3 regions of the Kribbella sp. NPDC026611 genome follow, and region 2 is predicted to be linked to each of the others. Evidence: riboswitches for the same ligand, from Rfam matches in the RefSeq annotation. Region 2 holds a riboswitch; each other region holds the start of a gene.
What was found. A riboswitch is a leader RNA that binds a small molecule or an ion and turns the genes downstream of it on or off. The one in region 2 is predicted to bind ZMP and ZTP.

Region 1 (9,469 bases), on a different contig from region 2:
GGGTGTCCTCGACGACCGCCTCGCGGCGGCCGATGATGCGGTTGACCAGCGTGGACTTGCCCACGTTCGGACGGCCGACGATCGCGAGCACAGGCAGCGGGCCGGTGTCCTCACGCTCGTGCGTCGGTACATCGGTGGGCAGTTCAGTCATCAGGGTCCTTCTGGTCTGGCCGGCCCGGAAGTGGGTGGCCGGTGGCTTCGACGGCCGCCTTCACGTGGGCGCGCAGCACGTCGCCGATGTGGTCGGCGACCGCCTGTACGTCGGAATGTCTCCTGGGAAAGGGTACGCGGTCCACGGAGAAGGGCTCGCCATACACGACGTCGATCCGGCTCCCGGGGGCCGGATAGCTGCTCAGACCACCGCCCGGCGGCCGGGTCCCCATCAGCGCCACCGGCAGGATCGGAGCGCCGGTGACCATCGCCAGGTACGCCACCCCGACCCGGATCCGCCGGAAATCACCCGCGCCGCGATGACCCTCGGGGTAGATGTTCAGCACCCGGCCGTCACGCAGCGCCCGGATGCACTTGCGGACCGCGAGCACGTCGTACGTCCCCCGGTCGACCGGGATCTGCCCGATCCGGCGCAGGAACGCTCCCTGCGGACCGCCGAACACCTCGATCTTGCCGAGCTGGTGCAGCATCCGCGGCGCGACCGCGCCGAGCAGTGGCGCGTCGAGCAGGCTCAGGTGGTTCGGCGTCATCAGCAGCGGCCCGGTCGGCGGGAACCGCTCCTCGTGGTGCACGGTCAGGTCGTACTTGCGGAAGAAGTACGGCCGGGCCACCTTCCGCATCGGCAGCGCCAAGCGGTACGGCAGCGGCGACAGGTCATCGGTGCGGGGCGGCTCCTGGTGCTGATCCTTGCGCCCGGTCAGCTCAGCGGTCATGCGGCACCGTCGCGGTCTCCTTCGCCAGCCTGCTGATCACATCCACAACCTCCTCGAGCGACAGGTACGTCGAGTCGATGGTGACCGCACCGTCGGAGGCCACCTGGAACTCCGACACGGTCGAGTCGTCGGCGTCCCGCCGGACGATCTGGTCACGGAGCTCCTCCGCCGTCACCGAACCGGCCGCCAGCTCGGCACCGCGGCGGGCCATCCGGGCCTCCTGGTCCGCAGTCAGCAGCACCTTCAGCTCGGCGTCGGTCGCGACCACGGTGGCGATGTCGCGCCCCTCGACCACGATCCCGCCGCTCGACTGGGCGTCGTCGATGACCGCCCGCTGCCGCCGGATCAGCTCCTTGCGGACGTCCAGGTTGGTGGCGATCTTGGACACCACCTCGCTGATCCGCGGCTCCCGGATCGCCGTCGTCACGTCGGTCCCGTCGGCGATCACGAACTGGTTCACCGGGTCGGTGCTGAGCTCGAGCCGCAGCTCCCGGGCGCGCTGCGCCACCGCTGCCTTGTCGTCCAGGTCCAGCCCGTGCTCGATCGCCGACCAGGTCACCGCGCGGTACGTCGCGCCCGTGTCGAGGAACCGCAGTCCCAGCCGGCTCGCGACGCCGCGCGCCGTGCTCGACTTACCGGACCCGCTCGGGCCGTCCACAGCGATGATCATGCCCGAAGATTACCTGCGCCCGGTGACAATTTCGCAGCTGGACCTCAGCGGTGGACGACCCAGCCGCGGTCGGTGAGCACCTCGACCAACTGGTCCACCGAGCCCGGTTTGACGGCCAGCTCGACCTCACCGACCGGGCGGCCGGGGCTGTGGTCGATCCGGAGGTCCTCGACGTTGGCGCCGGACTCGGCGGCGTCCGCGAACAGGCGGGCGAGCTGACCGGGGCGGTCGGGGATCGTGACCAGGACCGGGACCAGGTCGATGTGCGGGGCGCCGTGCTTGCCCGGGACGCGGACCGCGCCGGACACGCCCTGGCCGAGGATCGCGGTCAGTTCGTCGCCCGCCTCTTCCTTGCCCAAGGCAACCAGCAGCCGGTCGAGCTCGCCGCGGATCTGCTCGAGCAGACCGGTCAGCGCCGTCGAGTTCGCGGCGACGATCTGCGTCCACAGCGCCGGGTCGCCGGCCGCGATCCGGGTCACGTCCCGGACCCCCTGGCCGGACAGCTCGAGGTGCGACGACGGCGCGTCCGCGAGGGTGCCGGCCGCGAGCGCCGACATCAAGTGCGGGAGGTGCGACACCCGGGCGACGCCCAGGTCGTGGTCCTCCACGGACATCTCGACCGTCCGCGCGCCGCAGGCCTCGGCGAGTCGTCGTACCAGCTCGACGGCGTCGGGCGAGCTGGTCTCGTGCGGCGTGATCGCCCAGGTCGCGCCGTCGAACAGGTCCGCGCGTCCGGCGAGCGGGCCGTTCCGCTCCGAGCCGGCCATCGGGTGACTTCCGACATACCGCGTCAAATCCACTGTCAGATCACCGGTCAGCCCGCGGGCGTCGGCGAGCGGCTTGGACTTCACGCTCGCCGCGTCCGTCACGATCGCGTCGGTCTGCTCGAGCTGCTCCGCGATCACCGCGCCGACATGGTCCGGCGGTACGGCGACCACGACCAGCTGCGGCTCGATCTGGACCAGCCGCGAGCCGGCGCCGATCCGCTCGGCCATCAGCGCACTGTCCGGGTTGGCGTCGACCAGCTCGACGACCACGCCGAGCCGGGCGAGGGCCAGGCCGATCGACGTACCGATCAGGCCGGTGCCGACGATCCGAACCGGGCCGCGCAGCTCAGGCATCGACACTCACTGGGCACCCGTGAGATCCGGCCGCAGCGCGGTCGCGCCGTGCAGGTAGACGTGCTGGATCTTGTCCCGCGACCGCGACGACTCAGTGTGCACCATCAGCCGCACCACCCGCGGCAGTGCGTGCGGGACCGGGATCTCCTGCATGCACATCAGCGGTACGTCGGTCAGTCCGATCTGCCGGCCGGCGACGGCGGGGAACTCCGACCGCAGGTCCGAGGTGACGGTGAACAGGATGCTGATCAGGTCCTCGTTCTCCAGCTCGTTCGCCTCCAGGACCGCCCGCACCAGCTCCGCCGTCCGGTCGAGCAGGTGTTCCCGCTCGTCCACGTCGAGCTGGGTGGCACCCCGGATCGCCCGTACCGCCACGTCTTCGCCTCCCTGCCCGTCGCTGGATCCTCGCTGGATCGCGGCTGGATCGTCTTCCCAAACCTTAGGCCAGAGTCGCCACAGCGTGGACATCCGTCTCGGATTGTGCCACGGCGGCATCGACGGTCTGCTCCAGCAGCAGGGCGATCGTCATCGGCCCGACGCCGCCCGGGACCGGCGTGATCAGCCGCGCCACCTGGGCCGCTTCCTCGAAGTGCACGTCGCCGACGTTGCCTTCGTTGTACCCGGCATCGATCACGACCGTGCCCGGCTTCAGCCAGTCGCCGCGGACGAAGTTGGCCTTGCCGACCGCGGCGATCACGACGTCGGCGGTCCGGACGATCGCGGGCAGGTCGACCGTCCGTGAATGCGTGTAGGTGACGGTCGCGTTCGATGCCAGCAGCAACATCCCGGCCGGCTTGCCGAGGATCGGGCTGCGGCCGATGACCACGGCGTGCGCACCTTGGAGTGGTACGTCGTACGCCTCCAGCAGGCGCATGATCCCGCCGGGGGTTGCCGACCGGAAGCCGGGGTCGCCGAAGGCCATCGCAGCGAAGGATCGCATCGTCACGCCGTCGACGTCCTTGGCCGGGTCGATCGCCTCGAACGCCGCCCGCTCGTCGATCTGAGCCGGCACCGGGTGCTGGAGCAGGATTCCGTGCACGGCCGGGTCGCTCGAGAGCTTGTGAATCTCGGCGACGAGCTCCTCGGTGGTCGTCTCGGCCGGCAGTACGACGCTGCGGGACGCGATACCCGCCTTCTTCGAGCGGTTCTGCTTCATCCGCACGTACGTCGCGGACGCCGGGTCGTCCCCGACCAGCACCGTCGCGAGACACGGCTGGACGCCGGTCTTCTCGACCAACTCCGCAGCCCGCTCGGCGGCCCGCGTCACCATCGCGGCCGCCAGCTCGGTCCCGACCATCAGTTCAGCAGTCATCGCGCACTCCTCAAGTGAGCCAAGTGCCCAGGCGCGCGGCGAAGCCGGTTCGGCAGACCGTTTCCCGGTGGTAGTCCACCTCAACGCCAGTCGCGGTCCTTGGTCGAGGATACCGGGCTACAACAGGCCGGCGTGGTCGAGGGCGAGGTAGGCGGCGTCGATGCCGGTCATGGCGCCCGGCGTACGCAACTCGGTCCGGAGGGCGTCGACGGTGAGCTCGACCGGTACGCAGTCCTCGGCCTCGTCGAGCTGTTGCTTACCCTCGGGCCGGCAGCCGCGGGCGATCGCGACGTACTTGCGGAAGGTCGACGAGGCACCTGACCACTGCCAGCCGACCACGTCGAGGGTCTCGCAGGTGTAGCCGGTCTCTTCCTCGAGCTCGCGGGCGCCGGCGATCGCCACGTCCTCACCGGGCTCGACGAGGCCGCCGGGCAGGTTGGTCACCACCCGGTCCGGGCCGGCGCGGAACATCCGGATGGTCACGATCCGCCCGTCCGGCGTCAGCGGCAGGACGGTGATCCCGGCCGAGATCCCGTCCTCGGACTCCGGCCCCATGACGTCCCACTCGACCTCACGCCCGTCCGGCATCCGGTAGCGGCGCAGCCTGACGGTCAGAAACCGCCGAAACCCCGGCTCCTCCCCCAGCAACTCCCAAGGCTCAGGATCCGCGGGACGAGATGACTCAGCCGCCACGTATTCCGTGACGGCTGAGTCCTCTGGTTGTTCCGTCACAGCGGGCGGTCGTCCTCGGGGTTCTCCGGTGGGGCGATGGGCGCGTCGTCCGCCGGTGGCGCGACGGCAGCGTCGTCGGACGAAGTCGCGTCCTCGGACGTCGCGCTTGCCGAATCAGCGGTGTCGTGCTCCACGGTCGGGCTGGTGTCGGGGCGGGACTCGGAGAGGATGCGGGCGAGGGTCTCCTCGGAGATCCGCTTGAACTTGCGCACCTGGCTCCGGGTCCGGTCGAGCACCGCGACCTCGAGCTGGTCGGGCGTCAGCTGCCGGACGTCCGTGCCGTCGTGCCCGAGGGCGTCCACCGCGAGCCGGAGGGCCCCGGCCAGGGAGATGCCGTCCTGGAAGTGCTCGCCGATGTAGTCCGCGACCTGATCGGCCGGGCCGCCCATCACGGCGTACCCGCGGACGTCCGCGATCGAGCCGTCGTAGGTGAGCCGGTAGATCTGGTCCTCGGCCGTCGAGCCGCCGACCTCGGCGACCAGGATCTCCACCTCGAGCGGCTTCTCACCTCCCGAGGAGAAGATCGCGCCGAGGGTCTGCGCGTACGCGTTGGCCAGCGCGCGGCCGGTGACGTCGCGCCGGTCGTACGAGTACCCGCGCATGTCCGCCAGCCGGACGCCGGCGATCCGCAGGTTCTCGAACTCGTTGTAGCGGCCGACGGCGGCAAACGCCATCCGGTCGTAGATCTCGGCCACCTTGTGCAACGCGGGCGAGCGGTTCTCCGCGACGAACAGGATGCCGTCGGCATACTGCAGCGCGATCGCGCTGCGGCCCTTGGCGATGCCTTTCCGGGCGAAGTCCGCCCGGTCCCGCATCAGCTGCTCGGGCGAGACGTAAAAGGGAACGCTCATCGAAGGTGTCGTCCTCTGTCAGTCGATCGGGTCAAGGGTCACGTCAGGGAGGCCGCGGCCGGACCGTCGGGACGCTCGTGCCGCTGCGCCCAGGCCGCGTCGACGAGCGCCGCCACCTCGTCCTCGGGCAGCCGCCGGTAACCGTCCGCGGTGACCACGCCGACCACCGGGAAGATCCGCCGCAACATGTCCGGACCACCGGTCGCCGAGTCGTCGTCGGCCGCGTCGATCAGGGACTGGATCGTCATCGTGACGCAGTCGGTCTCGGACGCGTCCTCGCGGTACAGCTTCTTCAGCGCGCCGCGGGCGAACAGCGAGCCCGAGCCGACGCTGTGGAAGTGGTGCTCCTCGTAGCGGCCGCCGGTGGCGTCGTAGGAGAAGATCCGCCCGCCCTTGATGTCCTCGTCGTAGCCCGCGAACAGCGGCACCACGGCGAGTCCCTGCATCGCCATCGCCAGGTTGCCCCGGATCAGCGCGCTGAGCCGGTTGGACTTGCCGTCCAGGCTCAGCGTCGCGCCCTCGAGCTTCTCGTAGTGCTCGAGCTCGACCTGGAACAGCCGGACCATCTCGATCCCGAAGCCGGCCGAGCCCGCGAACGCGACCGCGGAGTACTCGTCGGCGGGGAACACCTTCTCGATGTCACGCTGGGCGATGATGTTGCCCATCGTGGCCCGCCGGTCGCCGGCCATCACGACGCCACCCGGGAAGGTGGCCGCGACGATCGTCGTACCGTGCGGGACGTCGGCGGAAAAGTCGGCCTGCCCCAGGCTGCGCCGTCCGGGCAACAGGTCGGGCGCGTGCCCGGCCAGGAAGTCCATGAACGACGAGCCACCTGGGGTCAGGAAGGCTTCCGGCAACCGGCCGGAGGCATCGAAAGTCATCGAGCGGTTCACTCCCCACCCTTTTGCACGAACCCGCGGACGAACTCCTCGGCGTTCTCCTCGAGCACCTCGTCGATCTCGTCCAGGATCGAGTCCACGTCCTCGTCGAGCCGTTCCTTGCGCTCGGCGACATCCTCGGACGTCTCGACCTGCTCGATCTCTTCCTCGCTCGACGAACGCTTCGGCTGCTTGTGCTGCTGACCGCCGTCCTTCGCCATGGCCACACACCTCCTAGAACCGCTGGGAGGGCCACCTGACCGGCCCTCAATAGCGACCCTACCCGGCGGCACCCCCAGTGATGGTGCGAACCAGGTCACTCGCGGTGTCGCACTGGTCCAAAAGTGCCCCGACATGCGCCTTGGTGCCCCGCAACGGGTCCAGCGTCGGGATCCGCTGCAGCGACTCCTTGCCCGGCAGGTCGAAGATCACCGAGTCCCAGGAGGCGGCCGCGACCTGCGGCGCGTACTGCTGCATGCAGCGGCCGCGGAAGTAGGCCCGGGTGTCGACCGGCGGGTGCGCGACCGCCATCCGGATCTCCTCGTCGGTGACGATCCGCTGCATCCGGTTCGACTTCACCAACCTGTAATAAAGACCCTTGTCCGGCCGCAGGTCGGCGTACTGCAGGTCGATCAGGTGCAGCTTCGGGTCGTCCCACTCCAGGCCGTCGCGGTCGCGGTACTGCTGGAGCAGTTTGTACTTCGCGACCCAGTCGAGCTGGTCGGACAGCTTCATCGGGTCGGTGGCGAGCTGGTCGAGGACCTGCTCCCACCGGTTCAGCACGTCCTTGGTCTGCCGGTCCGCGTCGTCGCCGTACTTGTCCTCGACGTACTTGCGGGCCTGCTCGAGGTACTCCGTCTGCAGCTGGACGGCGGTGAGCTTGCGCCCGTCCTTGAGCGTGATCAGGTGTGTGCAGGACGGGTCGTGGCTGACCTCGTGCAGCGCGCTGACCGGCCGGTCCACGCCGAGGTCGTCGGTCAGCCAGCCGTCCTCGATCATCGCCAGCACCAGCGAGGTGGTGCCGACCTTCAGGTACGTCGAGATCTCGGAGAGGCTCGCGTCGCCGATGATTACGTGCAGCCGGCGGTAGCGGTCCGGGTTCGCGTGCGGCTCGTCGCGGGTGTTGATGATCGGCCGCTTGAGCGTCGTCTCCAGGCCGACCTCGACCTCGAAGTAGTCCGCGCGCTGGCTGATCTGGAAGCCGTGCTGGGCGCCGTCCTGGCCGAGCCCGACCCGGCCCGCGCCGGTGACCACCTGGCGGCTGACGAAGAACGGCGTCAGGTGCCGCACGATCGCCGCGAACGCGGTCGACCGGCGCATCAGGTAGTTCTCGTGCGAGCCGTACGACGCGCCCTTGTTGTCGGTGTTGTTCTTGTAGAGGTTCAGCTGCGGCGCGCCCGGGATCAGGCGGGCCTGCCGGGCGCCCTCCATGATCACCAGCTCGCCGGCCTTGTCCCACACCACCGCGTCCCGCGGGTTGGTGGTCTCGGGCGCCGAGTACTCCGGGTGGGCGTGGTCGACGTACAGCCGGGCGCCGTTGGTGAGGATCACGTTCGCCAGGCCGGTCTCCTCGTCGGTGAGCTGGCTCGAGTCGGCCACCTCCCGGCTGAGGTCGAACCCGCGCGCGTCCCGCAGCGGGTGCTCCTCGTCGAAGTCCCACCGCGTCTTCCGCGCGAGCGGCTGCGTCTGGGCGTAGCCGTTCACCACCTGGCTCGAGGTCAGCATCGGGTTGGCCCCGGGCTGGCCCGGCACCGAGATCCCGAACTCGGTCTCGGTACCCATGATCCGCCGAACACTCATGCCCACGAGCCTACGCGGTCCCTACGGCTAAACGAGTTGCTGTGTCCACAGGGTTACCTGTGAAACTGCCGGGATGGAGGAATTGGTCGCGATCCTGGACGAAGACAACCGTGTCATCCGATCCGTGCCGCGGTCGGTGATGCGCCGCGACAACCTGCGGCACGCGGCGACCGGCGTCGTGGTGCGGAACCCGTCCGGCGACATCTACGTGCACCGCCGGACGCCGACGAAGGACGTGTACCCGGGCCGCTACGACTTTGCCGCCGGCGGGGTCGTCGCGGCTGGTGAGGACCCCTTCGACGCGGTGGTCCGCGAGCTCGAGGAGGAGCTGGGCATTGCGGGTGTAGAGCTCACACGACTGCCTGAGGGCGATTACGCCGACGACCGGACGACGTACCACGCCTACCTGTACACGTGCGTCTGGGACGGCGAGGTGAGGCACCAGCCGGAGGAGGTCGAGTGGGGCGGCTGGATGTCACCGGCGGACCTGGTGGCGCGGCTGGACGACCCAGACTGGTCGTTCATGCCGGACACGGTCGGGCTGCTCGGTGCGTACGTCAGGGGTCTGCAGGTGACGGTCAGCGAGGGCTGGGACAGCGATGCGTGGGTCGAGGGCCCGTGGCTCTACCGGTCACCTCGACGGGCTGCGGTCCGTCCCCGGCTGCTTGCTGAAGCGACCCTCCTCCCCTGGCTCGCGCCACAGCTGCCGCTGCCGATACCAGTACCGTCGCTGACGGACGACGGCGTACGTCACCTGCTGCTGCCCGGCCAGCCGTTCGCTGGAGGTTGCCGTGAGACAGGTCGGCAGCTCGGTGCGTTTCTGAAGGCGCTGCACGCTGTCGACGTGGACGAAGCGGTCGCGCACGGCGCACTGGACGCTGCAACGGCGGCTGCGGAGAAGGCGGTCGTGCTGGACGAGTTCCGGACGCAGGTGGTGCCGCTGCTCCCTGTTGAGGTCCGGGGAGCTGCGGAGGCGTTGCTGGGGCGCGTTGCGAGGGTACGGACGTCCCTGGTGCACGCTGACTTCGGGCCAGACCACATCCTGATGTCGGACGGTCAGCTGACCGGTGTCATCGACTGGACCGACGCCGAGATCGGTGACCCCGCCCTGGACCTCGCCTGGGCCTTGAGCTGCGAGGGCGTCGCTGAGACCTACCAACCCAGCCCTGAGCTGCGCGAACGGGCACAGGACTGGGCTTGGCTCTCCCCTTGGTACGGGGT
Region 2 (9,469 bases):
CTCTGCGGGTTGAGGTCGTACGCGCCGCCCGCCTCCTGCACGTGGTCGTGGTGGATGCCGGCGATCAGGGCGTAGGCCACTGAGTCGGGCGGCGCCGCGCCGGTCTCGACCAGCCGGGCCGCGCCGCGCGCCGCGTGCCAGGCGACGCGGAGGTTGTGCGTCGCGTTGTGGCTCGCCCAGCCGTCGCGGAAGCGGTTGTCGGTGCCGTAGCGGCGTACCAGGTACTCGAACTGGGCGCGGACGATGGCGACCGCTGCCGATTCGAGTTCATGGACGCGAGGCATGACTCACCGTACTGAGCCGTGCGGGTCAGACGCAGACGGCGCCTTCCGAGGCGGAGCGGACCAGACGGGTGTACTTGCCGAGAACGCCTTTCGTGATGGCGGGTGTCTTCGGGGTCCAGCCCTGCTTGCGGCGCTCGAGCTCGTCGGCGGTCACGTGCAGGTCGAGGGTGCGGTGCTGCACGTCGAGGGTGATCCGGTCGCCGTCGTGGACGAACGCGATCGGCCCGCCGTCGACGGCCTCGGGCGCGACGTGGCCGACGCAGAGTCCCGTCGTACCGCCGGAGAAGCGGCCGTCGGTGAGCAGCAGGACGTCCTTGCCGAGGCCCGCGCCCTTGATCGCGCCGGTAACCGCGAGCATCTCGCGCATCCCGGGGCCGCCCTTCGGCCCTTCGTACCGGATCACGACCACGTCGCCGGGGTTCAGGTCCGGTACGGCGTCCATCGCGGCCCGCTCGCCGTCGAAGACGCGTGCCGTGCCCTCGAACACGTCGGAGTCGAAGCCGGCGCTCTTGACGACCGCACCGTCGGGCGCGAGCGAACCGTGCAGGATGGTGATGCCGCCGGTGTGGTGGATCGGCTTGTCCAGCGCCCGGATGATCGTGCCGTCGACGTCCGGCGGGGCGATGTCGGCCAGGTTCTCCGCCATCGTCTTGCCGGTGACGGTCAGACAGTCGCCGTTCAGCAGCCCGGCGTCGAGCAGCGCCCGCATCACCACGGGGATGCCGCCGACGCGGTCCACATCATTCATGACATAGCGTCCGAAGGGCTTCAGGTCCCCCAGGTGCGGCACTCGCTCGCCCACCCGGTTGAAGTCGTCCAGCGTCAGCGGCACGTCCGCTTCCCTGGCGATGGCGAGCAAATGCAGAACCGCATTGGTAGAACCTCCCAGGGCCATCACCACGGCGATCGCATTCTCGAAAGCCTCCGTCGTCAGGATCTGCCGTGCCGTGATGCCGTTCTTCAGCAGATTGACCACCGCCTCGCCGGACTTCCGCGCATAGCCGTCCCGCCGCCGGTCGACCGCCGGCGGAGCAGCCGAACCGGGCAGCGACATCCCGAGCGCTTCGGCGGACGCCGCCATCGTGTTCGCGGTGTACATGCCGCCGCACGCGCCCTCGCCCGGACAGATCGCCCGCTCGACCGCGTCGACCTCGTCCTGCGTGATCAGCCCGCGCAGGCAAGCGCCGACCGCCTCGAACGCGTCGATGATCGTGACGTCCTTGTCGCCGAGCTTGCCCGGCATGATCGAGCCGGCGTACAGGAACACACTCGCCAGGTCGAGCCGCGCGGCAGCCATCAGCATGCCGGGCAGCGACTTGTCGCAACCGGCCAGCAGCACCGAGCCGTCGAGGCGCTCGGCCTCCATCACCGTCTCGACCGAGTCCGCGATGATCTCGCGGCTGACCAGCGAGTAGTGCATGCCGACGTGACCCATCGAGATCCCGTCGGACACGCTGATCGTCCCGAACTCGAGCGGGTACCCGCCGGCCGCGTGCACGCCGTCCTTGACCGCCTTCGCGAGCCGGTCGAGGGAGAGGTTGCACGGGGTGATCTCGTTCCAGCTGGACGCGACGCCGACCTGCGGCTTGGCCCAGTCGTCGTCGCCCATGCCGACCGCGCGCAGCATTCCTCTGCTGGCGGTGGCCTCCAGGCCGTCGGTCACTGTCCGGCTGCGTGGCTTCACATCGACCATGCAGCCCACACTAAACCGGTTGGTGCGCACGGCGCCGTACCTCCAAGCTTGCGAGCGTGGACCCTTACGGCGACGAACAGCTGGTCGAGCTCTACGACCTCGACAACCCCGACGGCGATGATCACGCGTACTACCGCGCCCTCGCGGACTCGCTCGACGCCCGCAAGATCCTCGACCTCGGCTGCGGTACCGGACTGCTCACCCGCTCGTTCGCGCGCCCGGGTCGCGAGGTGATCGGCATCGACCCGAGCCGCACGATGCTCGACTACGCCCGCCGTACGCCGAGCCCTGTCACCTGGACCTGCGGCGATCACCACGCCATCGAACCCACCGGCGACGTGGATCTGGTGGTGTGCACCGGCAACACGCTCATGCACATCGCCGACCTGGGAACGGCGCTGACCGCGATCGCCGCCGCCCTCCGCCCCGGCGGCGTCTTTGCGTTCGAGTCCCGCAACCCGTCCGCCCGAGCCTGGGAGTCGTGGACCCGCGAGGCAACGTACGGCGAACGCGACACTCCGATCGGCCACCTCACCGAATGGCTAGACCTGATCGAGGTCGCTCCTGATGGCCGGGTCGTCTTCGACGCCCACAACGTCTTCCCCAACGGCTCCGACCGCATCTACCGCAACACCCTGTACTTCCGCTCGGCGGACGCGCTGACAACAGCCCTCGGCCAGGCCGGCTTCACCGCCACCGTCGACGCCGACTGGCACGGCACCCCCCTTCACCGAAGCCGCCCACCTGATCGTCGTCCGCGGCCGCCACTAAGCTAGGGCGTACTGCGACTGGCGAAGGTGGGTTACCACCGGGGAGCAACAGTTGGGGCGTCGTCCGCCTGGGCGCTTCCTTCCCTGGAGGTGTCGCGTGGAGTTGCGCTACGGGAGTAATCCACATCAGTCCGCGTCGGCCGAGCTTGGTCCGATCAGCGTGCGGGCGGGCAGTCCGTCGTACATCAACCTGCTGGATGCCGTGACCGGGTGGCAGTTGGTGCGGGAGGCTGGTGAGGCGTTCGGCGTACCGGCCGCCGCGTCCTACAAGCACGTGTCGCCGGCAGGTGCCGCGCTGGGCGACAGTGTCACGGACGCCTATCGGCGGGCGCGGGACGCGGATCCGAAGTCGTCGTACGGCGACTTCGTGGCAGTGTCGCAGCCGGTGGACGCGGAGCTGGCCGATGTACTGCGGCGAGTGGTGTCGGACGGGATCATCGCGCCGGGGTACGAGCCTGGCGTGGTCGAGGTGCTGGCAGCGAAGAAGCGCGGGACCTACCTCGTGCTGGAGGCCGATCCGGACTTCGAGCCGCCGGCGGACGAAGTGCGCGAGATGTACGGCGTCCGGCTGACCCAGCAGCGCGACGAACTGCCGTTGCCCCGCACGCTTCCGGACGACGTCCTCCTCGGCATGATCGTCGCCCGCTACACGCAGTCCAACACCGTGGTGATGCTCAAGGACCGGATGACCATCGGCATCGGCGCCGGCCAGCAGTCCCGGGTCGACTGCACACGCCTCGCCGGCGAGAAAGCTGCCGTCTGGGCCCAACGTGCGGGCGTTCCCCTGACCGACGTCTCGATGGTCTCGGACGGCGCACTCCCCTTCGCGGACAACGTCGAAGAAGCCGCCCGGTACGGCGTCACCCACATCGCCGAACCCGGCGGCTCCATCCGCTCCCCCGAGATCGCCACCGCCTGCGCCGACCACGGCATCACCTGGACCCCCACCGCCGTCCGCCTCTTCAGACACTGAAACTGCAGGCCTGTCAGCCGCCGGCGACACTCGGGAGGATCATCAGTTCGTCGCCCTCGGACACGGGAGTGTCGAGGCCCGAGAGGTCGCGGATGTTGTTGTCGCCGAGGTAGACGTTGACGTGGCGGCGTACTGCGCCCTGTTCGTCGGTGAGGCGGCGGCGGAGGGGTGGGTCCAGGGCGGCGAAGACCTCGGCGACTGTCGTGCCGGCGGCCTCGACGCGGTCGGCTCCGCCCGCGAAGGGGCGGAGGACCGTGGGGAGGCGTACCGCGACCAATCAGATCACCGCTGCGCGGACGGTCAGCACGTCAGGCAGGTGCCTGGCGACCTCGACCCAGCTGTCGCCGGCGTCGGCGGACGCGTAGACGCAGCCGTCGCGCGTGCCGACGTACACGCCGGCCGGGTCCGCGGCGTCGACGGTCATCGCGTCCCGCAGTACCGGGACGTAGGACTCGTCAGGGAGCCCGTTCGTCAGCGGTTCCCACGTCGACCCGGCGTCGCGCGAGCGGTAGACGCGGCACTTCGCCTCGGTCGGGATCCGGTTCGCGTCGGCGACCAGCGGGAAGACGTAGACCGTCGCGGGCTCGTGCGGATGCACCACGATCGGGAACCCGAAGTCCGACGGCAGCCCGTCCGCGATCGACTTCCAGACCGCGCCCCCGTCGTCCGACCGGTAGACCCCGTGGTGGTTCTGCGCGAAGAGCCGATCGGGTACGTCGGGATGCGCGGCCAGCTTGTGCACACACTGCCCGAACTCCGGGTACGGGTCGGGGAAGAACTTCGCCTGGATCCCCTGGTTCCTCGGCGACCACGTCTCGCCACCGTCGGCCGTCTGGTACACCCCGCCCGTCGACATCGCCACGCTCACCCGCGCGGGATCGGTCGGGTGCGGCAGCACGGTGTGCACCGCCTGTCCACCGAAACCAGCACCCCACTCGGCCCGGTGCGGGTGGTCCCACAACCCACGGACCAGCTCGAACGTCACTCCCCCGTCGGTCGATTTCCACAGCGCCGACGGCTGCGTCCCGGCGTACACGACCTCCGGCTGACCGACCGGCCCCGGCTGGATCTGCCAGACCCGCTCCAGCGACGCGTCGGCGTCCGCAGGGAACCCGATCGACCCCTCCGGCGGTTCCGCCCAGGTCGCGCCCAGGTCGTCCGAGTGGAAGACCGCCGGCCCCCAGTGCTCGCTCGTCCCGCCGACGAACAGCCGCGGCCGCTCACCCCGGGTGTCCACGCCGACGGCGTACACGCCCTGCATCTCGAACTCGGGCACCAGCCGGCTCCGCCACTCCCGGCGCGCGGCATCGCTCCGGGCGATCCAGAGACCCTTCTTGGTCCCGATCAGCAGTACGGCCTCGGACATCGTCGTCCGCCTCCTAGCGCCTAGCGAGCTGGGCCCGCCACCACGTTGATCAGCGGCTCGCCGGCCGCGTACCGCTCCAGCTGAGCCTTGACCAGGCGGGCAACTCGGGGCGCGAAGGCCGTCGAGGCGCCGCCGCGGTGCGGGTTGATCAGTATGTTCGGAGCAGACCACAACCGATGTCCGGCAGGCAACGGTTCGGGGTCGGTGACGTCGACCGCCGCGCTGATCCGGCCGGTCCCGAGCTCCTTGAGGAGCGCCTCGGTGTCCACGATGACACCGCGCGCGACGTTGACCAGCAGCGCGCCGTCCTTCATCCGGGCCAGGAACGTCGCGTCGACCATCCCGCGCGTCTCGTCGGTCGCCGGCGTCAGCAGTACGACGACATCCGCGCGCGGCAGCAGCTCCGGCAGCTCACCGATCGGGTGCACACCCTCTCGCGCCGACCGCGCGACCCGGATCACGTCGCACTCGAACCCGGCCAGCCGCCGCTCCAGCGCCTCCCCGATCGACCCGTACCCGAGGATCAGCACGGTCCGGTCCGCGAGCGAGTCGTCGATCTCGTCGTACGACGAGGGCCACACCTCCCGCTCCTGGTTGCGGACCGCCCGCGGCAACCGCCGGTACGACGCGAGGATCAGCCCGACCGCCAACTCCGCCGTGGATGCGTCGTGCACGCCGCGCGCGTTGCACAGGGTGATGTCGTCGGACAGGTAGGGCAGCACGTTCTCGTAGCCGGCCGTCTGGGTCTGCACGACCTTCAGCGCCGGCATCTCGCGGACCACCTCGATCACCCCGGAGCCGCCCATGTAGCTCGGCACGTAGAACTCGACCTCGGCGAGCGACGCCGGCCGGTCGCCCCCGGCGTACCAGTCGACGTCGAACCCGTCGGGCAGTCCGCCGAGGAATTCGTCGGGGTCCTTCCAGGGCAGCCAAGCCTTCACGTCAGCCATGTGACGAACCTACTATCCCGTGCGGTGTCCCGGGCCCCCGTCGTACATTGGATCGGTGCCTTCGACATCGGATCTGGCGGCGACCATCGCACACGATCAGGCCGTCGGGCGGTTGCGCGCGTCGTACCAGCGCATCCCGGCGGGCGAGCCTGTCCGGCTGGCGAAGCGCAGCTCGAACCTGTTCCGCCCGCGGACCGAGGTCGAGCGGCCGGGCCTGGACGTCTCCAAGCTGACCGGCGTCATCAGCGTCGACCCGGTCGCGCGGACCGCGGACGTACAGGGCATGTGCACGTACGAGGACCTGGTCGCGGCGACCCTCCCGCACGGGCTGACGCCGATGGTCGTGCCACAGCTGAAGACGATCACGCTCGGCGGCGCGGTGACCGGCCTGGGCATCGAGTCGTCGTCGTTCCGGGCCGGGCTGCCGCACGAGTCGGTGCTCGAGCTCGACATCCTGACCGGCGCCGGCGACGTGGTCACGGCCCGCCCCGAGGGTGAGCACGCGGACCTGTTCCGGATGTTCCCGAACTCGTACGGCACGCTCGGGTACGCGACCCGGCTGCGGATCGAGCTCGACCGCATCTCGCCGTACGTCGCGCTCCGGCACATCCGGCTCGGGCTGGACGAGCTGGCTCCGGCGATCTCCGAGATCGTTGCCTCGGGCATGTACCAGGGCGAGCCGGTGCACTTCGTCGACGGGGTCGCGTTCAGTCCCGCGGAGTCCTACCTGACGCTCGGGCGGAACAGCGACGCCGCGGTCCGGACGAGCGACTACACCGGCCGGCAGATCTTCTACCGCTCGATCCAGCAGCGGCAGACCGACTTCCTCACCGCGCACGACTACCTGTGGCGCTGGGACACCGACTGGTTCTGGTGCTCGAAGGCATTCGGCGCGCAACAGCCCCTGGTCCGGCGGTTGTGGCCGCGGCGCTGGCGGCGCAGCGACGTCTTCCACAAGATCGTCGGCTTCGAGAACCGGCACGGGTACGTCGCCCGGCTGAACCGCCGGCGTGGACACCCGGACCGCGAGCGGGTGGTTCAGGACGTCGAGATCCCGCTCGACCGGCTGGCGGAGTTCCTGCGCTGGTTCGACGCCGAGGTCAGGATGCGGCCGGTGTGGCTCTGCCCGCTGCGGCTCCGCGGCACGCGATCTTGGCCTTTGTATCCACTCTCGCCCGGCGAGACCTACGTGAACGTGGGCTTCTGGGGCACTGTCCCGATGAAACCTGGCGCCGCGGACGGCGACGTCAACCGGAGCATCGAGGCCGCCGTCGCCGAGTTCGGCGGGCACAAGTCGCTGTACTCCGACGCCTACTACGACCGAGACACCTTCGACCGGCTCTACAACGTCGCAGCGCTGACCGAGGTGAAGAAACGCTACGACCCGAACGCCCGGCTGACCGGGCTCTACGAGAAGGCGGTGACGCGCAGATGACGACGCTCGCGCAGCAGGTTTCGATCGCCGACGCCCTTGGCACCGTGCTCCCGGACGGGCTCCCGTTCCGGTTCACGGCGTACGACGGCAGCTCGATCGGACCCGACGACTCGCCGATCCACATGCACCTGGCCACCGAGCGTGGCCTGTCCTACATCCTCACCGCGCCGGGCGATCTCGGGCTGGTCCGCGCGTACGTGATGGGTGATCTCGAGGTGACCGGGATCCACCCCGGCAACCCGTACGAGCTGATGCGGATGGTCCTGGAGAGCTTCCACTTCCGGCGGCCGACCGCGGCCGAGGCGCTCCGGATCGTCCGCGGGCTGGGCTGGTCGCATTTGAAGCCGCCGCCTCCGCCGCCACAGGAGCACCTGCCGAAATGGCGACGTACCTTCGAGGGTTTGCGGCACTCGAAGGCGCGGGACAAGGCGGCGATCCACCACCACTACGACGTGTCGAACACGTTCTACGAGTGGGTGCTCGGCCCGTCGATGACCTACACCTGCGCGGTCTTCCCGACAGCCGATGCGACGCTGGAAGAGGCGCAGTACGAGAAGTACGACCTGGTCGCGCGCAAGCTGGACCTGAAGCCCGGGATGCGGCTGCTCGACGTCGGGTGCGGCTGGGGCGGCATGGTCCGGCACGCGGCCCGCGAGTACGGCGTGACCGCGCTGGGGGTGACCTTGTCCTCCGCGCAGGCCCACTGGGCGCAGCAGGCGATCAAGCGCGACGGCCTCGAGGACCGCGCGGAGGTCCGGTTCCTCGACTACCGCGACGTCCCCGAGCGCGACTTCGACGTGATCAGCTCGATCGGCCTGACCGAACACATCGGCGTCCGCAACTACCCGTCGTACTTCGGCTTCCTGCTCGACCGCCTGAAGCCCGGCGGCCGCCTGCTGAACCACTGCATCACCAGGCCGGACAACCACTACCGCAACATCGGCCCCTTCATCGACCGCTACATCTTCCCCGACGGCGAACTGATCGGTTCCGGCCGCATCATCGCCGAGGCGCAGGACGCCGGCTTCGAGGTGCGCCACGAGGAAAACCTCCGCGAGCACTACGCCCTGACCCTCGCGGCCTGGAACGAGAACCTGGTCGCCCACTGGGACGAGGCGGTCGCCGAAGTAGGCCACGCCACGGCCAAGATCTGGGGCCTCTACCTGGCCGCCAGCCGAGCCGGCTTCGAACACAACACCATCCAGCTCCACCAGGTCCTGGCCGTCAAACCCGACCACACCGGCAACTCCCACTTCCCACTCCGGCCGACCTGGCTCAGCTGAAGAGAACCCATACGCGGACTGCATCAAGTCCCACCCAGATAGGCATTGGACCGCTCCCCGCGTGCGGGGCACGGTGGGTGGATGACGGTCGAGTTCGGGGTGCTGGTGGACGTTCGCGGGGACGGGTACGCGGGCGATGTTGTGGCGGAGGTGGTGCTTGCCGATGAGTTGGGGTTCGCCGGAGCCTGGTTGTCCGAACATCATCTGACGGCGGATGGGATGCTGCCGGCGCCGTTGGTGATGGCGGGTGTGCTGCTGGGGCGTACTGCGCGGATCCGGGTCGGGACGAACGTGCTCGTGCTGCCGCTGCACCAACCGATCCGGGTCGCGGAGGAGGCGGCCGTGCTCGACCTCGTGTCGGGTGGGCGGTTCGTGCTGGGGGTCGGGCAGGGGTACTCGGAGCGGGAGTTCGCGGCCTTCGGGGTGGAGCGGCGGCGGCGCGGGGTGCTGTTCGAGGACGGCGTACGGGTGATTCGGGACGCCTGGGGTGGTTCGCTCAAGGTGGACGGGGTGGCGGTGTCGCCGCGGCCCGGCGGGGAGCGACCGATATGGGCCGCCGGGGTGACCGCGGCGGGGTTGCGGCGCGCGGCTCGGGTCGGCGACGGGATCATCATCTACTGCGCGACTCCGGCCGATCTGGTGGCCAGGCGGCGGTTGCTGGACGAGGTGGTGGCGGACTCGCCGCCGCTGATCTGCACAGGGGTCATGCACGTGG
Region 3 (9,469 bases), on a different contig from region 2:
CCGCGACGTGGCCCTCGGTGACGCTGTGCGGCCGTACGCCGACCTCGCCGGCCACCCCGGCCTGCAGCTGATCGGCGAGCTCGCCGGCTCCGAGGAGGCCCGCGCGCACGCGCTGCCGGCCAACCAGAACCCGCCGGTACTGCGGACGCACGACCGCTACGGGAACCGGATCGACGAGGTCGAGTTCCACCCGTCGTGGCACTGGCTGATGGCGCAGGCCGTCGGCTTCGGGCTGCAGGCCGCGCCGTGGACCAGCGAGGCGCCCGCGCCGCACCTGACCCGGGCGGCCGGGTTCTACCTGTGGTCCCAGGTCGAGCCGGGGCACGGCTGCCCGATCTCGATGACGTACGCCGCGGTGCCGGCGCTGCGGGCGGACGAGGCGCTGGCGAAGGAGTGGATCCCGCAGCTCGCGTCGACGGAGTACGACGTACGGCGGTTGCCGGCCGCGGCCAAGTCGGGGGTGCTCGCCGGCATGGGGATGACGGAGAAGCAGGGCGGGTCCGACGTCCGGGCGAATCAGACGACGGCGACGCCGGTCGGGGACGTGTACCAGCTGAACGGGCACAAGTGGTTCTGCTCGGCGCCGCAGGTGGACGTGTTCCTGGTCCTCGCGCAGGCGCCGGACGGGCTGAGCTGCTTCGTCGTACCGCGGGTGCTTGCCGACGGCAACCGGAACCCGTTCGCGCTGCAGCGACTGAAGGACAAGCTGGGCAACCGGTCCAACGCGTCGTCCGAGGTCGAGTTCCACGGCACCATCGGCTACCGCCTCGGCGACGAGGGCGCCGGCGTCCGCACAATCATCGAAATGGTCGCCGCCACCCGGCTCGACTGCGTGCTCGGCTCGGCGGCGCTCCAAAGAAGAGCCCTCGTCGAGGCAATCTGGCACACGAAGCACCGGAGCGCGTTCGGGGGGCTGCTGGCAGACAAGCCGGCGATGCAGAACGTGCTGGCGGACCTTTCACTGGAGTCGGAGGCCGCGACGGCCCTGGGGATGCGGCTGGCAGCAGCCGTCGACAGCGGTGACACAGCCTTTCGGCGGATTGCGCTTCCGTTGGCTAAGTTCTGGGTGTGTAAGCGGACGCCGTTCATGGTGGCTGAGGCGCTGGAGTGTCTCGGGGGGAACGGGTACGTCGAGGAGTCCGGGCTGCCGCTGCTCTACCGGGAGTCGCCGTTGAACTCGATCTGGGAAGGATCCGGGAACGTGAACGCGCTCGACGTACTGCGGGCCCTGCGCAGGCCCGAGTCGCTCGAGGCGTGGTTGCTCGAGGTTGGCGCCGTACAGGGGGCGGACGCGCGGTTGGACGCCGCGGTCGAGGACGTGCTGCAAGCGCTTGCTGACATCGAGAACGCCGAAGCCGGTGCGCGACGGCTGGCCGCGCAGATGGCCCTGTGCCTGCAAGGTTCGCTGCTGATCAGGCACTCCACGCCCGCGGTCGCGGACGCGTTCGTGGCGTCCCGCCTGGCGAAGGACTGGGGTGGCGTGTTCGGGACCTTGCCAAGGACGACGCCCTTCCAGGAAATCGTCGAGCGCGCGATAGGGTGAGCCTGTCGCGACTGGCGCGCTGAGGTGGATAACCACCGGGGAGCGAAACCCGTCGGCACCGTGCGCCTGGGTGCCTTCGACCCACTGCAACCGCAGGAGAGACAACGATGCCTCAATCCACCGACAACGCCGCATCCTTCGACGCCACCGCCGCGTCGGCCGCGTACAACAACGCGCTGCAGGTGATCGCCGCGGTCGAACCGACCATCGCCGGCGCGATCAAGGCCGAGCTGGCCGACCAGCGGTCCTCGCTCAAGCTGATCGCGAGCGAGAACTACGCCTCCCCCGCCACGCTGCTGACGATGGGCAACTGGCTCTCGGACAAGTACGCCGAAGGCACCATCGGGCACCGCTTCTACGCCGGCTGCCAGAACGTCGACACCGTCGAGCAGACCGCGGCCGACCACGCCCGGGCCCTGTTCGACGCACCGCACGCGTACGTCCAGCCGCACTCCGGCATCGACGCGAACCTGGTCGCCTTCTGGGCGATCCTGGCCCAGCGGATCGAGTCCCCGGCGCTGGCCGAGGCGGGCGCCAAGCACGTCAACGACCTGACCGACGACGACTGGACCAAGCTCCGCAAGGCGCTCGGCGACCAGAAGATGCTCGGCATGTCGCTGGACGCCGGCGGTCACCTGACCCACGGTTTCCGGCCGAACATCTCCGGCAAGATGTTCAACCAGCACTCCTACGGCACCGACCCCGGGACCGGGCTGCTCGACTACGACGAGGTGGCCCGCAAGGCGCGCGAGTTCAAGCCGCTGATCCTGATCGCCGGCTACTCGGCGTACCCGCGGAAGGTGAACTTCGCGAAGATGCGCGAGATCGCCGACGAGGTCGGCGCGACGCTGATGGTCGACATGGCGCACTTCGCCGGCCTGGTCGCGGGCAAGGTCTTCACCGGCGACTTCGACCCGGTCCCGCACGCGCACGTCACCACGACCACCACGCACAAGTCGCTCCGCGGCCCGCGCGGCGGCATGGTGCTCTGCCAGCCCGAGTACGCCGACTCCGTCGACCGCGGCTGCCCGATGGTCCTGGGCGGCCCGCTCAGCCAGACGATGGCGGCCAAGGCCGTCGCGCTGGCCGAGGCGCGGCAGCCGTCGTTCCAGGAGTACGCGCAGAACGTCGCGGACAACGCGGTCACGCTGGCCGAGGGTCTGATGAAGCGCGGCGTGAAGCTCGTGACGGACGGCACCGAGAACCACCTGGTCCTGCTGGACGTCTCGTCGTACGGCATCACCGGCCGGCAGGCCGAGTCGGCGCTGCTGGACGCGGGCATCGTCACCAACCGAAACGCCGTACCGCGCGACCCGAACGGCGCGTGGTACACCTCCGGGGTCCGGATCGGTACGCCGGCCCTCACCACGCGCGGGTTCGGCGCCGACGAGTTCGACCGGACCGCCGAGCTGATCGTGGACGTGCTGTCCGCGACCACGCCGACCACCACGTCCGCGGGCGCACCGTCGAAGGCGAAGTACGTGCTGGCCGACGGCGTCGCCGACAAGACCAAGGCGGCCTCGGCCGAGATGCTCGACAAGCACCCGCTCTACCCGGGCCTCGAGCTCAACTAATAGTCACAGACTGCCCGTCGTCGGCTTGCCGAGGGCGGGCAGTCTTCTTTGGCATCAGTACGGCGGCAAGGACCGCGCCGGCCAGCGCAATGGCTGCGGAGACCCACATCGTGGTGTTGAGGCTGTGCAGGAACGCGTTCCGTACGTCGTTCAGCAGGTCCACCGAGCCCGTCTTCGCGGCGACCGCGAGCCCGCCGCCGAGGCTCTTCTCGACCGCATCGGCCGCCTGCGGCGGAAGGGCGGTGGTGTCGACGCCGTGCCGGTAGACCGAGTTCAGGACAGTCCCGAGGACGGCGACCCCGACCGTGCCGCCGACCTGGCGGAACGCCTGGAGCAGACCCGACCCGGTGCCCGCCCGCTCCGGATCGAGGACGCCGAGCGCGGCGTTCATTGCCTGCGGGATCGAACATCCGAGGCCGAACCCGACCACGACGAACCACGTCGCGGTGTACCCGTACCCGGTCCCGAGCTCGGTGAAGGCGCCGAGCCCGAAGCCGGCCGCCATCACCACGAACCCGATCAGGACGACCAGCCGGGTCCCGAGCTTCGACTCGGCCAGCTCGGCCAGCTTCGCTCCGAGCGTCATACCGCCGATGAACGGCAGCAGCTTCAAACCCGTGTGCAGCGCGTCCGATCCGTTGATGCCCTGGAAGTACTGCGGCATCGTGAACAGCAACCCGAAGATCGCGAACACCGAGACCGTCAGCAGCACCGCTCCCCCACTGAACACGCGCTCCGAGAACAGCCGGAGCTCGATCAGGGGATGGGACGTGTGGCGTTGCCAGAGCAGGAAGGCCGCGATCAGGATCACGGCGAGCGCGAGGAACGCGATCGTCAGCCCGTCGGTCCAGGACGTTTCGCCGGCCTTCGTGACGCCGTACACCAGGGCCGCGAGACCCGCGCTGGAGAGCAGGATCCCGAGCCAGTCGATGGCCGGGCGGTCGGTACTGCGGCTCTCCGGAACCAGCAGCGTCACCGCGACCGCGGCGAGCAACGCGATCGGGACGTTGATCACGAAGATCCACTGCCAGCCGGCGTGGTCGAGCAGCAGCCCGCCGACGATCGGGCCGAGCGGCATCCCGATGCTGTTGGCAACGACGAAGAACCCGATCGCCTGCTTCCGGTCGTCGGCGGTCCGGAACAGCACCGTGATCAGCGAGAGCGCGACCGGGACGATCATCGCGGCGCCGATGCCGAGAAACGCGCGGGCCGCGATCAGGGCGCCGGCCGACTCCGCGAACGCGCAGGCGAGCGACGCAACGCCGAACAACGAGAGCGCGATCCCGATGATCTTGCGCCGCCCGTAGCGGTCGCCCAGCAGGCCGGCCGGGAGCAGCAGCGCGGCGAGGACCAGGTTGTAGCTGTTCGCCATCCACTGCAGCTGGCTGGTCGAGGCGTCGAGCTCCTTGGCGAGCGTCGGCAGCGCGACGTTGAGCACAGTCGTGTCCAGGCCGAGCACGAGGACGGCGAGACAGAGGGCGATGAGCACACCGAAGCGGCGGGCGCCGGTGAGCGTCGGCCCTGCGGTACCGGTGGTCGAGGTCATGTCGAGCAAATTATCAGAGATTTGTGATAGTTGCGATAGATCGAATTATTGTAAGCTTCAACCATGGCCGCCGAACCCAGCCGGGAAGAGATCAGCCAGTTCGTCGAACGGTTCGCCGGGGTGCTGGCGAACAGCGGCGTGCCGACGATGTCCGCCCGGGTGATGGGCGCAATGCTGGTCAGCCCGACCGGCGTGATGACGGCCGCCGAGCTCGCCGACCTGCTCAAGATCAGCCAGCCTGCCGTGTCCGGCGCGGTGCGTCAGCTGCTGCAGGTCGCGTTCATCACCCGCGAGCGGCTGCCGGGATCGCGCAAGGACCACTACCGGATCCGGGACGACGTGTTCGCCGCCATCCTCGAGCGCCGCAACCTCGCGTTGAGCGAGTGGGAGGCAACCAGCCGGTCCGGCGTGGCGCTGTTCGGCGAGGACTCCCCGGTCGGCCGGCGGCTGACCGAGGCGGCCGACTTCTTCGCCTTCATCCACGGCGACATGTCCCAGATGATCAAGAACTGGCGCGCTGAGCACCCGCGGTGACTCTCATGGGTACGGCGTGGCTCGACAGCGCCGAGCGGATCGCCTGGGAGACGCGGGTGATGCGTCGGCGCGTTCCGCTCTACCGCGCGGGGATCGCCGTACTGCGTGGGCTCAATGCCGTGACCGGCGGGCGGGATCGGCCGTCGCTGGCGGTCACGCGGTGGCATCGGGTCGGGCCCCAGGGCAGCACGTTCGTGATGGACAAACTCGAGACCATGACCGGCCGGACGGATCATCCGGTGACGTCGCGGGCCGAGCTGCGGGCGCGGACGTCGTTCGCGTCGCGGTTGGCGCGGGCTGTGTCGGCGGACGAGTGGCCGCAGATCATCGCGGAGTACGAGCGGCGCCGGCAGGGTGCGGCGCCGCAGTACCGGTATGTCGGGCATCGGCCGTTGAATGCGGAGTCGCATGCGCTGATGGATGAGGCGTGGGTGCGGGGTGAGCTCCCGACGGATCCGTACCGCGCGTGGAACGTGCTGAAGCATGAGGACGAAGGCGCGTTCTACAGCTCGTTCTTCACGCATGGCGGGGCCAGGGGTTACCCGGGTGGCGAGACCAATCCTGACTTCCGGTTGGGTCGGGTCATGTTCGACGTCGGCTGGCGTGAGAAGGCTTCGCTGGAAGGCGAACGGGAGGTGCTGCGGCGGAGTCGGGTGCTGCGGGCAACTGAACTCGTCAAGTTTCTCCGCGTCGAGGTGGCGGAGCTGGTTCGTTCGCCGACGGTGTCCTCCGGCCCGGCGGTTGCGGCTCGCGCGGATGTGTACACGCGGGAGGTCGTTGCCGCGGTTGCCGATTTCGTGAAGCCGGAGGAACTGCGGTCGGCGACCGCGCGCGGGGAGCGGGCGCCTTCGCGGAGGCGGGCTTCCGCGATCGACGTCGCGAACACCATCGCGAAGGCGCTGCCGCCCGCGGTCAGCGGACAGGCCGCGCCGGCCAACCGGCAGGCGGTTACGGGAGCTCGTTCAGGGGGCGAGGGGCAGCGACGTAGTCCGCGACGTTCGGCTGAACCACCTGGACGAGCCACTGCCTCCTAGCTGTGGCTGCGAGCCGGTCCGCTCTGACTTGCTCCAGCCTTCGGCGTGGCCGCAGGCCCCCGCGATGGTGCCGCGCGCCCGGGTCCGGTTCGATCTCGCTCACCGGTCGCGGACTGCGAGGTCGCCGCCTCGGTATTCGCCCCAGGCGGAGTTTGAACTCGTCCAGGAGGCCCGGCCGTCTTCACGGTCAGACCACCCTCGCCCTGCACGGCGCGCTCGCTCGCGGTGACGCTGACCGAACCGCTCACCGAACCCGCGGTCACCCTGCCGGGCCCGCTCGCGTGTACGTCGACGTTGCCGCTGCCCGAGGTGGCGTACGCGGTGCCGTTGGAATTGGTGATGGAGACGTCGCCGCGCTTCGCGATCGCCGTGGCGTCCGTCGTCGCGCCGAGCTCGATCCGGCCGGAGTGTGTTCGCGCATCGACCTTTTGCGCCTGGCCGACATTGATCTCGCCGACTGCGGTGCGGGCGGTGACGTCGGCGCCAGTACCGACCTCGACGTCGCCGCTCGCGGAGGATGCGGTGACGGTGACCGCGCTGCCGATCCTGACGTCCCCGCTCGCAGACGACGCCGTGACGGCGATCGCGTCGCGGACCCGGACATCTCCACTTGCGGACGTCGCCTTGACGGTCTCGGCTTCACCGACACTGACGTCGCCGCTTGCCGACTTGGCCGTGACGGTCTCGGCTGCGCCGACACTGACGTTTCCGCTGGCGGAGGTTGCGTGGACCTCGTCGGCGCGGTCGACGCGTACGTTCCCGGAGGCGGACCGGGCGTTGACGATGTTGACCTCGCCGTGGGTCTCGATGTTCGCGGCGTCGGTCGTGCACTGGAGCGAGCTGCCCACCGGGACGACGGCGTGGATCTCGATCGGTGACAGCGGCTCGGCCGGGTTCGCGGACCGGTCGGCGAACGGATCGTCGTACCCGTTGCCGAAGCTCACACTCGAGAAATCGCCGTCGATGTACACGTTGCCGTGCACGTCGCCGACCTGGACGACGTTGCCCGACCCGATCGAGACGCTGTTGAAGGAGCCGTTGTGGAAGGTGTGGACCGTGCCGGTCCCGTCCCGGAAGACGGCACCGCCGGCGGGACCCTGGACGTCCACCGAGAGGCTCCGGTTCGCCCCGACGGTCGCCGCCGAGTCCCGTACGGCGTCTGCTGCCGCTCCCGTCTCGTCCGCGGTGGAGATGGTGATCCTGGCCTGCGTGCACTTGGGATCGGCCACCACCACGACCTTGCCGGCGGCCCGAACCAGATTCGCGTTCAGCGTCACCGGCCCAGGACCAGGAGCCTCCAACGTCCGCACAGTCCCCTGCCCCGCCGCCGGTCCTGGCGCAGCAACCGAACCCACCCCGGGCTGCGTCGCGGCCGGACCAGAGGTCGTAGTCGAGGCACGAGGCTGCACCGGCGCGGCGCCAGGACCCGTCCGGGACGGCTGTACCGGGCTCGTGCGAGGCGGCTGTGCGGACGCCGTACGAGGCGGTTGCGTTGACGCCGTGCGGGGCGGTTGCGCTGACGCGGTGCGCGGCGGTTGCGCTGACGCCGTACGAGGCGGTTGCGTTGACGCGGTGCGAGGCTGCTGCGTGGTACGCGATTGTGGTGGGGTGGCGGGTTGGCGGGGTGTGGTGGTGGGGGCGGGGATCGTGGAGGTGCGAGATGCTTGCTGGGCCTGTCTGCTGAGGACTGAGCTGAGTTGGCTCAGGTGGCTGTGGTAGCGGTCGGCGGCGATCTGGATACGGGGGTCGGAGTACGCCGGGCGGCTCCGGTTGACGCCACGCACGAACCGGGCGGAGCCGGCCTCCCAGCCTCGGTGGGTGGCATCGAGCCGGCCGGGTACCTCGGCGACAGGGTACCGCTGGATCGTGGCGCGCATCCCCGGCGCCTGCTGATCCAGCGTCCTGCGGAACTGTTCGACCTCCGCGGCTAATCGCTCCGCTATCACCATCATCTGCTGGACCAACTGGACGAGAGACCGCCGCACCTCCTCGAGGATCTGATCAGCTTCCGCCACCTGGTGTCCTCACTCGTCGAACCTCCCGCGAGCATCACACGCTATGACCACTACCGGGTCACGGACGTGACCAGGCCAAAAGTCAGTGGACGGGCGGGACCGGCAGGTCAACCAGGAGGCGACGAGCGACGGCCAGCGCGACGTCGTCCGAGCCGTGCGGGGCGACCACCTGGAGGCCCACCGGCAGACCGTCCGCGCGACCGGCCGGCACGCTGACCGCCGGGTGACCGGTCACGTTGAACACCCAGCACGGATCGCCGGTGACGATGGTTTCATCGTGCTGATCGTAGCCGTGGGCAACGGTCAAAGTAGTAGGCGTCACGAGCGCGTCGACTTGCGTGAAGAGGTCTGCGAGGGCGATGTTGTTGTGGTCGCGGACCTCACGCGCCCGATTCGCGGCCGCCGGGTCGATGCCGCGCCCGTTGTCGAGTCCCGAGAGCGGAAGCCAGGCGTCCTCTGTCGGTTGCAGCTCCAGTGGTACGTCGATGACCTCGAGGCCGGTGGCGGCGAGACGGTCGCGGATGACTCGGTCGACGGCCGGGTCAACAGGTGGTACGCCGAGGGTTGAATGGTAGGCGACGCGCCACGGTCGGTCCGGGGTGGTGGGGACTGGCCAGAGTGGAAGCGCTGCGGGGTCGAGGCGGTGCGAGCCGGTGGCGATGCTGGTGGCGATGATGACGTCGTCGAGATTCGCGCCGATCACGCCTGCGGTGACCAGGCCGCCGAGGCCACGGCTCGGGCGCGGGATGCGTCCGTACGTGCCTTTGAAGCCGACGACTCCACAGAAGGATGCTGGGATCCGGAGCGATCCACCGCTGTCCCCACCGGTCGCCAGCGGTACGACGCCCGCGGCAACTGCAGCTGCCCCGCCGGCGGTGGACCCGCCTGGTGAGCGGGTCAGATCCCACGGATTGCGGGTGTAGTCGGTTCCGTTCCACCCGAAGGTCTGCGACCGAGCCCCCGGACGAGCCCGCGTAGACCATCCGATCGGAACAGCTCCAGCAGCAACCAACCGCTCGACCAGCGGCGACTCCACCGGCGTCCGAACCTTGATCAAAAACGGAACCCCCGCCAGCAAACCCCCGTCAACCCGCCGAGCCGCCGCCCGGGCGCCGCGAACATCCAGCCCCTCAAGAAAATGCAACACCGGATCAAGCCGCCGAGCAGCCGCGATCGCCTCCTCAACAACCTCCACCGCACTAATCGCCCCGGCCCGAACAGCA

Region 1: linked by a shared signal. The riboswitch ahead of AB0E69_RS06490 (bifunctional 5,10-methylenetetrahydrofolate dehydrogenase/5,10-methenyltetrahydrofolate cyclohydrolase) and the one ahead of AB0E69_RS28295 (5-aminoimidazole-4-carboxamide ribonucleotide transformylase) in region 2 are both predicted to bind ZMP and ZTP.
Region 3: linked by a shared signal. The riboswitch ahead of AB0E69_RS19590 (glycine hydroxymethyltransferase) and the one ahead of AB0E69_RS28295 (5-aminoimidazole-4-carboxamide ribonucleotide transformylase) in region 2 are both predicted to bind ZMP and ZTP.

What each region holds. Positions count from the first base shown of each region.
Region 1 covers NZ_JBEZYC010000002.1:67,245-76,713, forward strand. Annotated here, with positions in the region: gene der (ribosome biogenesis GTPase Der) at 1-151, opposite strand, end outside; gene AB0E69_RS06470 (lysophospholipid acyltransferase family protein) at 144-884, opposite strand; gene cmk ((d)CMP kinase) at 874-1,554, opposite strand; gene AB0E69_RS06480 (prephenate dehydrogenase) at 1,599-2,675, opposite strand; gene aroH (chorismate mutase) at 2,682-3,050, opposite strand; gene AB0E69_RS06490 (bifunctional 5,10-methylenetetrahydrofolate dehydrogenase/5,10-methenyltetrahydrofolate cyclohydrolase) at 3,115-3,987, opposite strand; ZMP/ZTP riboswitch at 4,006-4,091, opposite strand; gene AB0E69_RS06495 (NUDIX hydrolase) at 4,105-4,635, opposite strand; gene prcA (proteasome subunit alpha) at 4,716-5,570, opposite strand; gene prcB (proteasome subunit beta) at 5,609-6,451, opposite strand; gene AB0E69_RS06510 (ubiquitin-like protein Pup) at 6,460-6,669, opposite strand; gene dop (depupylase/deamidase Dop) at 6,728-8,248, opposite strand; gene AB0E69_RS06520 (phosphotransferase) at 8,322-9,469, shown strand, end outside.
Region 2 covers NZ_JBEZYC010000007.1:299,002-308,470, reverse strand. Annotated here, with positions in the region: gene AB0E69_RS28310 (hypothetical protein) at 1-284, opposite strand, end outside; gene ilvD (dihydroxy-acid dehydratase) at 310-1,977, opposite strand; gene AB0E69_RS28300 (class I SAM-dependent methyltransferase) at 2,034-2,753, shown strand; ZMP/ZTP riboswitch at 2,752-2,828, shown strand; gene AB0E69_RS28295 (5-aminoimidazole-4-carboxamide ribonucleotide transformylase) at 2,845-3,720, shown strand; gene AB0E69_RS28290 (MoaD/ThiS family protein) at 3,734-3,997, opposite strand; gene AB0E69_RS28285 (exo-alpha-sialidase) at 3,998-5,086, opposite strand; gene AB0E69_RS28280 (2-hydroxyacid dehydrogenase) at 5,107-6,036, opposite strand; gene AB0E69_RS28275 (FAD-binding oxidoreductase) at 6,092-7,471, shown strand; gene AB0E69_RS28270 (cyclopropane-fatty-acyl-phospholipid synthase family protein) at 7,468-8,754, shown strand; gene AB0E69_RS28265 (LLM class flavin-dependent oxidoreductase) at 8,836-9,469, shown strand, end outside.
Region 3 covers NZ_JBEZYC010000004.1:509,590-519,058, reverse strand. Annotated here, with positions in the region: gene AB0E69_RS19595 (acyl-CoA dehydrogenase family protein) at 1-1,543, shown strand, start outside; ZMP/ZTP riboswitch at 1,541-1,622, shown strand; gene AB0E69_RS19590 (glycine hydroxymethyltransferase) at 1,651-3,117, shown strand; gene AB0E69_RS19585 (DHA2 family efflux MFS transporter permease subunit) at 3,110-4,663, opposite strand; gene AB0E69_RS19580 (MarR family transcriptional regulator) at 4,727-5,197, shown strand; gene AB0E69_RS19575 (hypothetical protein) at 5,203-6,231, shown strand; gene AB0E69_RS19570 (hypothetical protein) at 6,228-7,541, opposite strand; gene AB0E69_RS19565 (amidase) at 8,329-9,469, opposite strand, start outside.